3 regions of the Comamonas sp. A23 genome follow, and region 1 is predicted to be linked to each of the others. Evidence: riboswitches for the same ligand, from Rfam matches in the RefSeq annotation. Region 1 holds a riboswitch; each other region holds the start of a gene.

Region 1 (3,270 bases):
GGCTGCGGCCTTGCGCACACGACAGGCCAGTGTCTGCATCTGCGGCGCCGTCAGCACGGGCACGCTGACTTCCAGCAACTGACCGTCCTGAGACCCGAAGTCCAGCGTGTGCCACTGCACTTCGTCGTCGCCGAGGCCCGGCAGATAGCCAGCCTTGATACGCTGTAGCTTGCGCTGCTCGCTCATGCGCCGGCAGCTTTCACAAACTCTTCAACCGCCAGCGAGCACCCCTTGGCGGCGGCGCCCTCGGCGCGCCCCAGCAGCAAAAAGCCATCTTTTTCCTGCTGGCCGGCCCACAGGCCCACATCCTCGGTCAGGATGGTGGTCACCGCGTTGTAGTTGGCCAGATCGCAATGCACCAGAATGCCGCGCTCACCAGCGGCCACGTCCCTGCCGGTGATCGGCTCGACCAGACGCGAACGGATCCAGTGCGGACCGGACTTGACCGAAGGCAGCACCGCATTGCCATCGTCATAGAACTGGGTGCTCAGCTCCGTCATGCCATACATATTGATGCACAGACTGCGCGGCACGCCCAGCAACTGGGAAAGCTCGGCATAGAACTGCTCGAGCGGCAGCTCGCGCGACTGCCCCTTGTAGCCGCCCGTATCCAGCACGCGGCTGCCTGCAGGCAAGCGGAAGCTGCGGCCCTGCGCACGCAGGGCATCCATCACATGGACCAGGCTGAAGCTCGCGCCCAGCAGGGCAAAGGGCTGGCCGCTACGCTCTGACTCTGCCAACGCAGCGCACAGGGCCGGCATATCCAGCCCTTCCGAGTTCAGATAGTAGCGGCTGCCGGCCGAGCCGAATTCGGAGCGGGCCAGGGCCAGATAGTGGGCCAGCGAGGAATTGGGCATGGCCTGCTCATCGGGAAACAGAATGCCCATGGGCATGCGCTCCAGACCCTGCATGAAACGTCTGGCGAAATAGCGCTTCATGGACAAGTCATAGACATCGAGCTGCGGATGGAAATGACGTCCACGTGCGGCGCGGCCCGTGGTGCCGCTGGTCATGAATACGCGCTCGGCGGGCGATGGTGGCTCGCTGCGCAGCTCCATGGCCTTGAAGGCATCGATGGGCACGGCCGGAACATCGCGCCAGCTCCTGACATTGCGCAGCGTGGCACCGCGTCGCTGGCAAAAGCTGCGAAACGGCGCATTGCATTCGTACTGGTAGGCGAAAAGGCGCAGGGCGAGTTGATTGAACTGGTCGTCGGTGCAGTCATCCATTGCGATGAAAGCAAGCAGATCGGCGACCAGCGAAGCGGCCTTGTCCATGAAATTCCTTCGAGAGCGGGGACATTTTGCTCCGAAGGCTTGCTGACCATGCGAGAACGCACTGCACTGAGGTCAGCTTGCAAGCTCTTCTTCCGCCGGTATGAACCGGGTCAAGTTCGCGGGTGTAGATCTCAGCACTGGCGTGCACCCCGGAGCGCGGCGCCATCTTACCCCAACGGCATCGCTGCAAGGGGCCGGAGCCGCCGCATGAAAGTCGCGTCACTTGTAACCTGGGGTAATGCTCTATCACGGGGAAGAAGGTAATCCGCAGCAGAAATCATTAAAACATTACCACCCAAATACAATCGGAGCAAAATTGCAAGCTGCCCGACACGCACCTTGCCATGGCACCGACAATGACGCAGGCACGGCACTGCCTGAGCGAGTTTCACGCCGTGGCAAGGAACGCTGTCAACAGAGCTTGCAGCCATCCAGGGCACCGAACGTCCACCCCAAGCCCCAGAGATATTCACATGCATTTTTCGCGCCTTTGTCATCTGGCAGGCTGGCCTGTGGCCGCCGCCGGACTGCTGCTGACGGCTCAGTCCGCAACAGCCCAGCAAGCCGCCGCCCAGCCGGACCTGCCCCAGTTGTCCGAAGTCACCGTGCGCAGCACCTTGCAGGAGTCCGCGCTTGAGCAGACCCCGGCCTCCGTCACCGTGCTCGACGGCGAGCGCATGCGCGAGCGCAATCTGCAGGTCAATCTCTCGGAGTCCCTGAGCGCAGCTCCGGGCCTGCAGCTGCAGAACCGCCAGAACTACGCGCAAGACCTGCAGCTGTCGATTCGCGGCTTTGGCGCGCGCTCCACCTTCGGTGTGCGCGGCATACAGATCTATGTGGACGGCATCCCCTCCACCATGCCCGATGGCCAGGGCCAGACCAACAATATCGATATCGCCTCGCTGGAGCGCGTGGAAGTGCTGCGCGGCCCCTACTCCGCGCTCTATGGCAACGCCTCTGGCGGCGTGATCAACGCCTATACCGAACGCGGCGAGGGTGCGCCCTCGGTGGAAAGCAGCTTTGCGCTGGGCAGCGACGGCCAGAAGCGACTGGGCCTCAAGGCCAAGGGCGAAACCAACGGGATTGGCTATGTGCTCAGCGCCAGCCGTTTCCTCACCGACGGCTACCGGGCCCAGAGCGCAGCGGACAAAAACCTGTTCAACGCCCGCATCGATGTCAAGCCAGACGAATACAGCCAGCTGACCCTGGTCGCCAACCATGTGAACATCGATGCCAAGGACCCCGGCGGCATCAAACCCAGTGAATGGACCCTCAATCCAAAGGACGTCAACGCCAATGCGATCAAAATGAACTCGCGCAAAAGCGTGAAGCAGACCCAGGCCGGCCTGACCTATGAGCGCCAGCTGGACGGCGGCCAGGCGCTGCGCCTCATGGCCTATGCCGGTCAGCGCGAAATGATGCAGTTTCAGTCCACACCCAAGGACTCGCAGCCCGGCTACAGAGGCGGGGTGATCGGCCTCAAGCGCGACTATGGTGGCATCGATGCACGCTGGAGCGGCAAGTACGAGCTAGGCAGCGGCAGCCTGAGCCTGATTGCCGGCCTGGCCGCCAATACTGTCAGGGAAGACCGTCAGGGCTACAAGAACTTTGTGGGCAACCAGCTGGGCGTAGTCGGCGCGCTGGTGCGCGACGAACGCAATACCCTCACCAGCATCGACCCCTATCTGCAGGCTTCCTGGGCCTTTGCGCCGCGCTGGAAGCTCGATGCCGGCCTGCGCTGGAGCAATGTGCAGTTCCAGTCGCGCGACCATTTCCTGGCCGACAAGGACGATAGCGGTAGCACCGGATTCCATAAACTCTTGCCGGTTGTTTCGCTGCAGCACGAACTCACTCAGGACACCAATATCTATGCCTCGCTGGGTCGCGGCATGGAAACACCCACCTTCAACGAGATCTCGTACCGCCCCGATCTGGTGGGCGGCCTGAACTTCGGCCTCAAGCCTGCGGTATCGACCAGTGCCGAGCTGGGCAT
Region 2 (3,270 bases), on a different contig from region 1:
TCGGCGCTCACGCCTTGCTGCTTGGCAAAGTCGCGCACTTCCTGGGTGATCTTCATGGAGCAGAACTTGGGTCCGCACATGGAGCAGAAGTGAGCCACCTTGGCGCTGTCCTTGGGCAGGGTTTCGTCGTGGTAGGCCTGGGCCGTATCGGGATCCAGTCCCAGATTGAACTGGTCCTGCCAACGGAAGTCGAAGCGCGCCTGGGAGAGCGCATCGTCACGCGAACGCGCGCCCGGATGGCCCTTGGCGACATCGGCCGCATGGGCCGCAATCTTGTAGGCGATGATGCCCTGCTTGACGTCGTCGCGGTCGGGCAGACCCAGATGCTCCTTGGGCGTGACATAGCACAGCATGGCCGTGCCGAACCAGCCGATCATGGCCGCGCCGATGGCCGAAGCGATATGGTCGTAGCCGGGGGCGATGTCTATGGTCAGCGGGCCCAGGGTGTAGAACGGCGCCTCGTGGCAGTGCTTGAGCTGCTCGGTCATGTTCTGCTGGATCATGTGCATGGGCACATGGCCAGGGCCTTCGATCATGGTCTGCACATCGTGCTTCCAGGCGATCTGCGTCAGCTCGCCCAGCGTGGCCAGCTCGGCAAACTGGGCATCGTCGTTGGCATCCGACGCGCAGCCGGGACGCAGGCCATCGCCCAGCGAGAAGCTCACGTCATACTGCTTCATGATGTCGCAGATGTCCTCGAAATGTTCGTAGAGGAAGCTCTCGCGGTGATGAGCCATGCACCACTTGGCCATGATGGAGCCGCCGCGCGAGACGATGCCGGTGCGGCGCTGGGCCGTGAGGTGGATGTAGGCCAGGCGCACGCCGGCGTGGATGGTGAAGTAGTCCACGCCCTGCTCGGCCTGCTCGACCAGCGTGTCGCGAAAGATCTCCCAGGTCAGATCCTCGGCAATGCCGCCGACCTTTTCCAGCGCCTGATAGATGGGCACGGTGCCGATGGGCACGGGCGAGTTGCGCACAATCCAGTCGCGCGTGGTGTGGATGTTCTTGCCGGTGGACAGGTCCATGACATTGTCCGCGCCCCAGCGAATGGCCCAGACCAGCTTTTCCACCTCTTCCTCGATGCTGGAAGTCACGGCCGAATTGCCGATGTTGGCGTTGATCTTGACCTTGAAATTGCGGCCGATGGCCATGGGCTCGATTTCAGGGTGGTTGATATTGGCCGGAATGATGGCGCGGCCGCGCGCCACTTCGTCGCGCACGAATTCGGGTGTGATGATCTTCGGGATCGCCGCGCCCAGGCTGTTGCCGGCCAGGCGCAGCTCGCGCGCCGCGTCCTGCTGGTACTGCGCCATCCATTCACGGCGACCGTTTTCACGCAGGGCCACATACTCCATTTCGGGCGTGATGATGCCGCGCTTGGCATAGTGCATCTGGGTCACGTTCTGCCCAGATTTGGCACGGCGCGGCTGGCGCTGCAGCGCGGCCGCCTCGGCGCGCAGCTGGGCCACGCGCGCATCTTCCTCGCCGCGCTTGCCGCCGTCGTCCAGCGCCACACGCAGGCGACCCACGTAGTATTCGCTGTCGCCGCGCGCTTCGATCCAGGCACCTCGCACGCTGGGCAAGCCCTGGCGCACGTCGATCTGTACGGCGGGATCGGTATAGGGGCCCGAGGTGTCGTAGACGCTGACCTGCTCTCCATTGGTGAGCGCAATATCGCGCACCGGCACACGCAGCTGCGGATGCAGCGCGCCACTCAGATAGCTCTTGGTCGATGCGGGAAACGGCTGGCGCGACTGAGCCAGCAGCTCGGCAAAACGGGCGGCATCGGGGGCATGACCTGCAGCAGGCGTAAAAATGGAATCAGGGGCGTTCATCGCAGTCTCCTCAAAGCGGTTGAAGTGCATCAAACGCTCCGTGGAGTGCGGCCCTGCTCTGATCTTGCCCTGCACTGGCCCGGCCCGCTATGGGTATCCGGCCTGTGCCGCCGAAATTCTGCAATTTCGGCCTGGTTCTTCACGCACCGGCTGTCCAGAAAAGACAAAACCCCAGTGCGCGAGGCGCCTGGGGTTTGCTGTGCCTATGACTTTCAGGGCTGGCACTCGTGCCAGTTGCCCTGTCAATCCATCGGCCCTGCGTCAGGGTCCCGCTCTTCTTCCGCCGGTATGAACCGGATCAAGTTCGTCGGGTTCGCCTGCACTGTTTTCACAGTGACTGGCATCTCAGCGCTTTCGCACACCCCGGAGCTGCACGCAGTATAGGCTGGTTTTGCCACAATTTGCGCACTCTTGAAGCTGTTTAACTATCCTGACCCTCAAGCGTCTAATCCGCCGTTCAATCCAGCCCCTGCAGCGCCAGCCATTCATTGCTGGCAGCACGGCTTGCGCGCCACTGGTTGATGGGCGCGCTGACATCCTCGTAGCCCAGGGCAATGCCAAAGGCAATCTGGTAGCCATCCGGCAATGCCAGCTGTTCGATCAGCATGTCGTTGTACATGCGCCAGAAGCCCTGGGCACAGGTGGCCAGACCTTTCTCCACCGCCAGCAGCATGAAGGACTGCAGATAGATGCCCAGATCCACCCATTGCGCATAGCCCATGCGCTCCTCCACGGCCACGAAAATACCCACGGGCGCACCGAACATCTGGCCGTTCTTGGCCAGCTGGGCCAGACGTGCTGCCTTGTCCTCGCGACCGATATTGAGTGAGCGATACAGATCTTCGCCGTTTTCAAAGCGGCGACTGCGGTAGGGCTCCCACAAACCGGGTGGATAGGACAGGCCGGGGCGCTGCACGGCCTCGGTCTCCCTGGCCCTGGCGCACAGATCCTTGAGCGCCTGTCCGCCCACTGCGGTCACACGCCAGGGCTGCATATTGCCGCCGGACGGCGCCTGCGCTGCGGTCTCCAGCAAGTCCCGCACCGTGGCAGCAGCCACGGCCTGCGGCAGAAAAGCGCGCACCGAACGACGCTGCTGCAATGCTTGACGAATATCCATCTCTTCTACTTTCCTAAATCACTGGTGTGCAGTGTAGGAGCTTGCGGCATTTTCCCGAGTCGCCGTGGATACCTTGTCGCAGCCGCCCCGGTGCTTGCCCTGATGGCGCGCCCTGCTCCAACTGCGACCATGCTGGCTGCCCGTCGCAGTGACCGGGTACTCACCACCTCAGGAGATGACTCTGATGAAGCCTCGCTCTGTTTGCTCCGCTACCGTTTTTTCCCCAAGAACATTGACGCTGGCACTGGGATGCCTGCTGACCGCTGCAGGCGCTCAGGCGCAGGACAAGATTCGCATCGGCTTCATCACCGATATGTC
Region 3 (3,270 bases), on a different contig from region 1:
GAAGCGACTCAGGAAGGTCATTCCTAGCCGCCTGTCACTGGAGAGATGACTTCCATCCTGTCGCCCTCGTTGAGCGCATGGTCGGCGTACTGCGTCTTGGGCACAAACACCGTGTTGACCGCCACGGCAAACGGGGGCTTGGCCTGCATCTGCGCCAGCGCATCGGCCACGGTGGCATGGGCTTGCAGCTCGGTGGCTTGCTGGTTGAGGGTGATCTTCATGGCATGAAACAGAAAATAAAGCGGGTGCTAAGTTAAACCTCTGCACGGCGGCGCTTGCGTGCGCAGGAGGTGCAAGTGCTGTGCGCCAAAGTTCGGGCTCGCGGCTCAGCCGCGATGCACGGCGACATCGAACTCGCGCGCCAGCGGCGAGTCGTTGCGGTCCACCAGCTCCAGCACCACGTCGAGCATGGCGGGCGAGATCATGAAGCCGTGGCGGTAGAGGCCGTTGACTTCCATGACGCGCGGCGTCAGCAGGCGCACGGCGGGCAGATTATCGGGCAGGGTGGGGCGGCACTGGGTGGCGATCTCCACAATCCGGCCTTCGGCAAAGCCCGAGTGCACGGTATAGGCCGCGCTCAGCAGCTCCAGCGTGGAGCGCACGCTGGCCGGCGACATATCGTCGGATTCGATCTCGGTCGCGCCAATCACGAACAGATGGTCTTCCTTGGGCGCGATATAGATGGGGTAGCGTGGATGGATCAGGCGTGTGGGGCGCTGCAGCGTGACTTCGGGCGCATGGATGCGCACCACCTCGCCGCGAATGCCGCGCAGCTGCTTCCATTGGCTGCGGGCACCCAGGCCCCGGCAGTCGAACACGAAGTCGGGCTGGCCGGCCTCGCCGGGACGGAAGTCGCCGACCTCGCGCGGGCTGTCCCAGTGCAGCTGCACGCCCAGGGCGCTGAGCTTGTCGACCAGCGCTGTCAGCAGCTGACGGTTGTCGAGCTGGCCTTCGCCGGGCAGATAGACGGCCTGGTTGAAGCGTCCCTGCAGCGCGGGCTCGCAGTCCTGCAGCGCCGCGCCGGTCTTCTCCTGCATGGCCGGCAGGCTGGGGTTGATGCGCCGGTTTTTCTCCAGCAGACCGAAAAAGCGCGCCGCATCGCCCTGATCCTGGCGGTGCCAGAGAATCAGCGTGCCGTTTTGCTGCAGAAACACATGCTGCTCGAGCTGAGCTATGAGCTCGGGCCAGCGCTTGAGCCCATGCTGGCCCATGCGCACCACGCCGGGCTCGGTAATGGCCGACTCGGCCAGCGGCGCCAGCATGGCAGCCGCCACGCGCGCCGCAGCACCATCGCCTTGCGGGCCATGGGTGTCATAGAGGTCGATGGCGTGACCGCGCTGGGCCAGGGCCAGAGCCAGCAGACGGCCCATGAGGCCGCCGCCGAGAATTGCGATCTTTGAAGAAGCTTGTAGCAATGACATGTGCAAATCGTTTTCCATCCGGACACAGGAACAGGGCCATGTGCAGGACAAAACGCGGCATGCCTTGCGGCTTGTGAAACTCCCCACGCCAGCATGACCTGGATCGGGTGCAGGGGGCACAGGGCACGGATGGTGCTCTGGTGCGCAGCCCGTGGCTGGCGCAGCCCCAGGGTGTTTCTCAGTCCGCACAGGCTGCTTGCCTGCGGGACACCCCTGTTTCGTCCGTTGGACATTACAGCACAACCGCAAACAGCACGCATTGACCATGCGCATGGGCGATAATTTTTGCCATGACAGTGATTGCTTCTTCCTCCATTTCCGGCGCCGCAAAAAAGCGCTACGCACGCGTGCTCTCCATTGCCGGCTCGGACAGCGGCGGTGGTGCCGGCATCCAGGCCGACCTCAAGACCTGTGCGGCACTGGGTTGCTACGGCATGACGGCGATCACGGCCATCACCGTGCAGAACACGCTGGGCGTGACGGGTATTCACGGCATTCCGCTCGATACCGTGCGCGGCCAGATCGATGCCGTTGTGCAGGACATAGGCGTCGATGCCGTCAAGATCGGCATGCTGGCAACCCCCGATGTGGTGAGCGTGGTGGCGGATGCGATCCGTCGCCACGGGATCAGGAACGTGGTGCTGGACCCCGTGATGGTGGCCACCAGCGGCGATCGCCTGATAGTTCCCGAGACAGCACAGGCGCTGGTCCAGGAGCTGTTCCCGCTGGCGACGGTGATTACACCCAATCTGGATGAAGCAGCTTTGCTGCTGGGTCGCAACATCGACGGCATTGCAGCGCTGGATGCGGCCGTGGCCGATCTGCTGGCCATGGGCGCGCCTGCAGTGCTGCTCAAGGGCGGGCATCTGAGCGGCGACTTGGTCATGGATGTGCTGGGCCGGCAAGGCCGGCAGGCCGGCGACTATCTGCGTCTGCAATCGCAGCGCATCGTCACCCATAACGGCCATGGCACGGGCTGCACGCTGTCGTCGGCGATTGCCTCCTTCCTGGCCCAGGGGCTGGCGCTGGAGGCCGCGGTGACCGAGGCGCGCAGCTATATTCTGGGCGCCATCGAGGCGGGCGCCGAGGTCTATACCGGCCAGGGTCACGGCCCCCTCAATCACGGCTATGCGCCGCGCGCGCAGCTGATCGTCGAAGGCTGATTGCCGGCACCCGCAAAAAAGGCCTGCTGCTGCAGGCCTTTGCTTTGGGTGTTCGTGTTGCAGGGCTTACCAGCCCCAGACCAGATTCTTGGCCACCCAGCCGCTCTGGCCGTTGCTGCGCTGGACCTGGGCCCAGCTGCCTTGCTTTTTCAGAGTCTGCAGCACCTCATGCTGCTCCAGCTTGCCCACGCGCTTGTGCTTCTGGCCGGGGCCGGAGCGCAGATTGGCCGTGCGCGCCGTCACCACCATATGCGGGCTCTTGCTGGTCAGCGGGGCGTGGACCCAGCCCAGCGTGGACTCATGGTCCTTGACGCGCAGCCACTGCCCCTTGCGCTGGGTGACTTGCAGCGGATAGCCCTTGCTCAGTTCCCAGAGGGTTGCGGAGCGGGTGTTGGGCTGCTCGCGCACATTCACGGTCGTGCCCTTGATGCTGACAAATTCCTGGGCTTGTGCGAGGGCCGGCAGCAGGCCGGCGGTGAGCGCACCCAGCGCGATCAGGCTTGAAGTGGCGGCGGTGCGGATCCAGCGGTTGCAAGGCACGGGGCAGATTCTCCTTCGAACGATTAAAAACAGGCTGTAACCCTCATCGGACTTGCGTGGCTAGCTATAGTTCCTGTAGAAAGCTGACAGGGGCTGAACACCCGACAGTCATAAAGGAATGCCATGAACCAGCCAGTTCGCGCCCC

What was found. A riboswitch is a leader RNA that binds a small molecule or an ion and turns the genes downstream of it on or off. The one in region 1 is predicted to bind thiamine pyrophosphate.
Region 2: another riboswitch for thiamine pyrophosphate. It lies ahead of thiC (phosphomethylpyrimidine synthase ThiC); the one in region 1 lies ahead of EIC84_RS02790 (long-chain-fatty-acid--CoA ligase).
Region 3: another riboswitch for thiamine pyrophosphate. It lies ahead of EIC84_RS15705 (FAD-dependent oxidoreductase); the one in region 1 lies ahead of EIC84_RS02790 (long-chain-fatty-acid--CoA ligase).

What each region holds. Positions count from the first base shown of each region.
Region 1 covers NZ_RSDT01000001.1:590,097-593,366, reverse strand. The annotation lists gene EIC84_RS02795 (acyl-CoA reductase) at 1-186, opposite strand, end outside; gene EIC84_RS02790 (long-chain-fatty-acid--CoA ligase) at 183-1,277, opposite strand; TPP riboswitch at 1,348-1,439, opposite strand; gene EIC84_RS02785 (TonB-dependent receptor) at 1,751-3,270, shown strand, end outside.
Region 2 covers NZ_RSDT01000007.1:44,003-47,272, forward strand. The annotation lists gene thiC (phosphomethylpyrimidine synthase ThiC) at 1-1,835, opposite strand, end outside; TPP riboswitch at 2,094-2,211, opposite strand; gene EIC84_RS16195 (nitroreductase) at 2,293-2,952, opposite strand; gene EIC84_RS16200 (ABC transporter substrate-binding protein) at 3,137-3,270, shown strand, end outside.
Region 3 covers NZ_RSDT01000006.1:257,434-260,703, reverse strand. The annotation lists gene thiS (sulfur carrier protein ThiS) at 24-221, opposite strand; gene EIC84_RS15705 (FAD-dependent oxidoreductase) at 327-1,421, opposite strand; TPP riboswitch at 1,485-1,646, opposite strand; gene thiD (bifunctional hydroxymethylpyrimidine kinase/phosphomethylpyrimidine kinase) at 1,712-2,584, shown strand; gene EIC84_RS15695 (SH3 domain-containing protein) at 2,651-3,124, opposite strand; gene EIC84_RS15690 (ankyrin repeat domain-containing protein) at 3,248-3,270, shown strand, end outside.